Regions from separate parts of the Rahnella sp. RcJ3 genome, predicted to be linked through region 1. Evidence: riboswitches for the same ligand, from Rfam matches in the RefSeq annotation. Region 1 holds a riboswitch; the other holds the start of a gene.
The links. Region 1 has a riboswitch for thiamine pyrophosphate ahead of thiM (hydroxyethylthiazole kinase). Riboswitches for the same ligand answer to the same signal wherever they lie in the genome.
Positions count from the first base shown of each region.

Region 1 (3,181 bases):
CAGTAACGCCGCCGCTTCGGGCAGATTTGGCGTAATAATGGAAGCCTGCGGGATCAGCAAACGACGCACGGCATCCACGGCCTCCGGCAGCAGTAACGGATCGCCACTTTTCGCCAGCATCACGGTATCCAGCACCACAAACGGCGGCTGATAATGTCTGAGTCGCTCCGCAACCGCCTCCACAATCTGACTGTTCGCCAGCATGCCGATTTTCGCACTGTCGATCCGCACATCGCTCAGTACGGAATCGAGCTGCGCTGAAACGAAACCGGGCTCAATGTTATAGACCGACTGCACACCACGGGTGTTCTGCGCCACCAGCGCGGTGATCACACTGGTGCCGTACGCACCCAGCGCCGAGAAGGTTTTCAAATCCGCCTGGATCCCCGCCCCGCCACTCGGATCTGTGCCTGCAATCGTCAGTGCATTAATACGTTTCATTGTATTTCCTCGCCATTCAGCCATTCCTCGCCCATTAAATACAGATTATCGAGGTATTCAGGCGTGAAACTGCCCGGCCCCTTCACGACCGCACAGGCGCGCTCGCCGGCACAGGACATCACCCGGCAGGCGGCGGCCACGTTATCCAGGCGATCACCCGGCAAAGCCACAAAGGCCGCCACCACCGCAGATAATGCGCATCCGGTACCCACCACGCGGGTCATCATCGGATGTCCGCCAGCCACCGCCCAACTGCGCATCCCGTCGGTGACGTAATCGGTTTCACCCGTCACAGCCACTACCGCGCCGGTCTCCCGCGCCAGTTGCTGTGCGGCAGGTAAGGCAGAAAGGGAATCATCACCGCTGTCCACGCCGCGCCCGGACGCACTGAGGCCGCTGAGAGCCAGGATTTCCGAGGCATTACCGCGGATTGCGGCAGGTTTAAGTGTGATGATTTCACGACAGAATTCTGTACGCCAGCTCAGACCGCCGACAGCAACCGGATCCAGCACCCAGGGCTTTCCGGCCTGAGTGGCTGCGTGAATAGCCGCCCGCATCGCATCGGCATGGGGATGTGTCAGCGTGCCGACGTTCACCAATAAGGCATCGGCAATGGCGCCAAATTGCGCCGCTTCGGCGGGATCAACCACCATCGCCGGAGATGCACCCAGCGCCAGCAGGACATTGGCGGTAAAAGATTGCACCACGTCGTTGGTCAGGCAGTGAACCAGCGGCGCTGAAAGGCGGAGTCGTTTCAGAGAAGTGGCGGCTAAGGCGCCGGGCAAGAAGGTAGGTCGGGTATTCATAAATCTCCCCACCGGCACTCAGGAAGGCGGTATCAGGAGAGATACCTGACTTCCCTACGCTGGCATAATCCAGATCAGGTAATACGGGTAAAATCTCAGCCCTGCTTTGCAGCGGGCACCCCGAGTCAAGGGAACATTATTGGCGGCGGAGGTCAGAAGATCAATCAGGAAATGCGTTAAAAAAACCGATCAGCCAACGTAATTGAACTCACTCCGCTTCACTGGCAGTATCAGGAAACAGACATGAACAACACACGTTGATGAAAAATTTCCTCAGGAGTTTTACTTGTCCTCATCACTTATTGTCCGTCCTTATGAAGAAGCAGACCGCCCGTTTTTACGCACGTTGTATCTGGCCTCACGCAAGCATACCTGGACATGGCTGGAAGACGATTTTCAGCTGGAAGATTTTGACCGCGCAGTGATCGGCGAGACGATTCTGGTGGCAGAACGTGACGGACATTTACTGGGATTCGCCTCAATTTTCACTCAGGAAAATTTCCTGCATAACCTGTTTGTTGATCCGCAATATCAGGGAACCGGCGCAGGTTCAGCATTGCTTCAGGCTGCGGAAGAAACGTTTACCCGTCAGGGGTCGTTGAAATGTTTAGTAAAGAGTAAAAAATCAGTCGCTTTTTATCTGTCAAAAGGCTGGAACATCATCTCTACGGGGGACAGTCCAAAAGGTGAATACTATTTGTTTCATTCATCAAAAAAATAATTAAGGAAGAAATGATTACCTCACAGAACCGTATTTTCACGATCCTGATGAATATCAATTTTTCTTTGTCGTTAAGAGGTTAAATTCCGCAGCGGTGCTATACATACTTGGTCTTCCTTAAAATATTTCGAGGGTACGAATGAAAACAATAAAACTGATGCAGATCGCCGCAGTGACTGGCGCACTGTTCCTGGCCGGTTGTACCAGCCACATTACCAAGACGGAAAAATACTCAGGTTTTTTAGGCGATTATTCCGGCCTTAAGGAAGTGAAAACGGCTGGGGGAAATCCGGTTCTGCGCTGGATCGATCCTTCGTTTAAGAAAGAAAATTATTCTTACATCAAATACGAACCGATTAAATTCTACCCGGAACCGCAGCCTACGGCGCAGATCGACAAAGCCACCTTGCAGGGGGTGCTGGATTACGCCAACAGCCGCATGAAACCTGCACTGGCAGAGCGCCTGCCACTGACAGATCACGCAGGGCCGCGCACATTGATTTTCAAAGGTGCGATCACCGGTGTGAACACGTCGGCAGAAGGTTTGCAGTTCTATGAAGTCGTCCCGGTCGCGCTGGTTATTGCCGGAACTCAAACCGCGACAGGCCACCGCACGCGTGACACTGAAGTGTATTTCGAAGGTGAGCTGATCGACGCCAGTACTGGCAAACCGGTGATCAAAGTCGTGCGTAAAGGATTCGGTAAACAAGTTTCTAATGATAAACAGAAAGTTACCGCCAACGATTTAAAAGTTGTGGTAGATAGCCTGGCGAATGATACCAAGCTGTTCAACGAATAAGTTCCGGTTTTCCGCACCGTCAGACACAGGCAGTCGTAAGGCTGCCTTTTTTCAGACTGAATCAGCGATAAACTCACGCAGCCACTGATGTGCAGGATCACGATGAGCGCGCTCGTGCCAGACCATGTACATCTCGAACCCCGAAACATCCAGCGGCGGTGTAGTAACCTGCAAAGCAGGATTTCCACGTACCAGACGTTCCGGCAACATCGCCACCAGATCAGTGGTCATCAGCACCTGAACGACAAACAGGAAATGCGGCACTGACATGACGACGCGGCGCGATAATCCAGTGGCCGCCAGCGCGATGTCGGTATTGCCATAGAAACCCCCACCATCAGGTGAAACGATCACATGTTCCAGTGCGCAAAACGCTGAACGCGATATCTCGCCTTTAACCTGCGGATGTCTTTT
Region 1 is NZ_QSNX01000002.1:172,250-175,430, reverse strand. Features, by position in the region: gene thiD (bifunctional hydroxymethylpyrimidine kinase/phosphomethylpyrimidine kinase) at 1-441, opposite strand, end outside; gene thiM (hydroxyethylthiazole kinase) at 438-1,247, opposite strand; TPP riboswitch at 1,282-1,380, opposite strand; gene DXU84_RS03425 (GNAT family N-acetyltransferase) at 1,534-1,968, shown strand; gene DXU84_RS03420 (DUF3313 domain-containing protein) at 2,108-2,767, shown strand; gene DXU84_RS03415 (LysR family transcriptional regulator) at 2,819-3,181, opposite strand, start outside.

Region 2 (3,181 bases), on a different contig from region 1:
GCGTTCAGACTGCGTTTCATGATGATCTCCGGTTGTTCACAACAGGCTTTCGTTGAGAAACAGTATCGGCGTAATATGAGGAAAGATAAATTGATGAAGATCGGCCACGGAGTTCCTCTTTTATGTCCTCATCCCGTTTGCAACAACAGTTCATCCGCTTATGGCAAAGCTGTCACGGTGAAGAAACTGAAACGACATTACAGGCACTGTCAGAAGTCCTGAACTGTTCACGCAGACACATGCGCTCGTTGCTCAGCACCATGCAGGGACAGGGCTGGCTGACGTGGGATGCAGAGGCCGGACGCGGCAAACGATCCACGCTGAAATTTTTGTATACCGGGCTGGCACTCCAGCAACAGCGCGCTGAAGAGCTGCTGGAACAGGACAGCATTGATCAGCTGGTACAACTGGTCGGCGACAAAACCCTGGTGCGTCAGATGCTGCTGTCCCAGCTCGGGCGCAGCTTCCGTCAGGGCAAACATATTCTGCGCGTACTGTATTATCGCCCGCTGATGAATCTGCTGCCCGGCACCATGTTGCGCCGTTCAGAAACCCACATTGCCAGACAAATCTTTAGCGGCCTGACACGCATAAATGAGGAAAATGGGGAAGCAGAAGGCGATTTAGCTCATCACTGGCAGGAAGTTTCGCCGCTGCACTGGCGGTTTTATCTGCGCCCCGCCATTCATTTTCATCATGGTCGCGAACTCGAGATGGCAGATATTATCGCCACGTTTATTCGCCTGAAAACGCATCCGCTGTTCAGCAACCTGAAATCAGTCACGACGCCCACGGCAAATGTCATAGATATCCACCTGAATGAACCCGACCGCTGGCTGCCGTGGTTATTTGGCAATATCCACGCGATGATCCTGCCGCAGGAATGGCAGTCACTGCCTGATTTTGCCCGCCATCCGGTCGGCACCGGCCCTTACGCCGTGGTGCGTAATCTGAAAACACAGCTGCGCATCCGCGCCTTTGACGATTATTTTGGCTTCCGGGCACTGATCGACGAGGTGAATATCTGGGTATTACCGGAACTGAGTGAAGAGCTGGTGCATTCCGGCGTACAGCTTCAGGCCGATGAATCAGGCAAAAGCGAGCTGGAAAGTCGCCTTGAAGAAGGCTGCTATTTCCTGTTATTTGACCAGCGTTCGCCGGTCGGACAATCAGAAGAAACACGCCAGTGGTTGTGCGATTTACTCAATCCCATCGCCTTACTGAATAATGCCGAACCGATTTACCAGCGCTACTGGTCTCCGGCGTATGGCCTGCTGCCACGCTGGCATCACAAAGCGCCCCGGCCACGTCCGCCCAAACCGCAAAACCTGACGCAGGTAACGCTGACATTTTACGGCGAGCATTCCGAACATCAGGCGATCTGCAACGCCCTGCGCCCGTTGCTGGCGGAAGAAGGTATCGAACTGATTATTCAGATAGTGGATTACGCAGTCTGGCACCGCGGCGATGCCAAAAGTGATCTGTGGCTCGGCAGTGCCAACTTCACCCTGCCGCTGGAGTTTTCACTGTTCGCGCATTTCTACGAATTGCCGCTGGCAAAGCATTGCTTTAGCGAAGAGATGAACGACGATGCCGCCCTGTGGCACGCCGGGAATTTATCGATGGCGAAATGGAGCCAGAAACAGACGGTCAGCCATCAGATCCATCCCCTGTTCCATCACTGGCTGGTGCTACAGGGGCAACGCAGTATGCGCGGTGTGCGTATGAACACCCTCGGCTGGTTCGACTTTAAATCCGCCTGGTTTGCCCCACCGGACAGTTAATCGGACTATCGCATCGCGCCGTTAATCTCTAGAATGACATCCGTTCTCAACGGGGTGCCCGACTTGTTAAAGCTGCGATGTAAACGCCGTGAGCAAGTTTGGCTGAGATTTGAAACCCGTCGAACCTGATCCGGTTAATCCCGGCGGAGGGATTTGAGACTGCGCGATGCTTACTCAAAATCCTTTGCCCTTTCATTTTTTTGGAGCGCAAAGTTGAAAAAATTACTGTCCTGCCTGCTGTTACTTTCTGCACCTGCATTTGCGTCAAAACCTGTTTTGACGGTTTATACCTACGATTCTTTCTCTGCTGACTGGGGCCCCGGTCCCGCCATTAAAAAAGCCTTTGAAGCCCAATGCGGCTGCGAACTGAAATACGTGGCGCTGGAAGATGGCGTGTCTTTGCTCAACCGTCTGCGGATGGAAGGTAAAAACAGCAAAGCCGACATCGTGCTGGGGCTGGATAACAACCTGTTGCAGGCCGCTGAACAAACCGGTTTATTCGCCAAAGCACCGAAAACCAACGCCAGACTGACGGTGCCAGGCGGCTGGAATGACAGCACTTTCGTGCCTTACGATTACGGTTATTTCGCCTTCGTCTACGACAAAAATAAACTGAAGAATCCGCCAAAAAGCCTCGATGAGCTGATCAACAGCGACCAGAAATGGAAAGTGATTTATGAGGATCCACGCACCAGTACACCGGGTCTGGGCCTGATGCTGTGGATGCAAAAAGTCTACGGCGATAAAGCGCCGCAAGCGTGGGAAAAACTGGCGAAGAAAACTGTCACCGTCACTAAAGGCTGGAGCGAGGCTTACGGTTTATTCCTCAAAGGTGAAAGCGACCTGGTGCTGAGCTACACCACCTCTCCGGCATACCATATTGTCGAAGAGAAGAAAGATAACTACGCCGCAGCCGATTTTACCGAAGGGCATTACATGCAGGTCGAAGTGGCGGGCCAGCTGGCAAACAGCAAGCAACCGAAACTTGCTGAACAGTTCATGAAGTTCGTCACCACGGAAGATTTCCAGAAAGTGATCCCGACCGGCAACTGGATGTATCCGGTGGTGAATACCCCGCTGCCTGACGCTTTTAAACAACTGACGATTCCGGCCAAATCTCTGCAATACAGCGCACAGGATGTCGCTACTCATCGTTCACAATGGATCCAGGCATGGCAGAACGCCGTCAGCCATTGATCCCTCGCTGGCTGTTGCCGGGCGTCATCGCGTCACTGGCTATGTTGCTGGTGGCAGTACTGGCCTTAGGCTCTCTGTGGCGTCATGCGCCACAGATAAGCGGCGCATCGCTCTGGCACGATCCTTATCTCTGGCATGTGATCTGCTTTACTTTCTGGCAGGCGCTGCTTTCAGCGCTTTGCTCGGTGCTGCCCGCAATT
Region 2 is NZ_QSNX01000006.1:256,813-259,993, forward strand. Features, by position in the region: gene sgrT (glucose uptake inhibitor SgrT) at 1-20, opposite strand, end outside; gene sgrR (HTH-type transcriptional regulator SgrR) at 123-1,784, shown strand; TPP riboswitch at 1,825-1,954, shown strand; gene thiB (thiamine ABC transporter substrate binding subunit) at 1,998-2,981, shown strand; gene thiP (thiamine/thiamine pyrophosphate ABC transporter permease ThiP) at 2,957-3,181, shown strand, end outside.
Region 2: linked by a shared signal. The riboswitch ahead of thiB (thiamine ABC transporter substrate binding subunit) and the one ahead of thiM (hydroxyethylthiazole kinase) in region 1 are both predicted to bind thiamine pyrophosphate.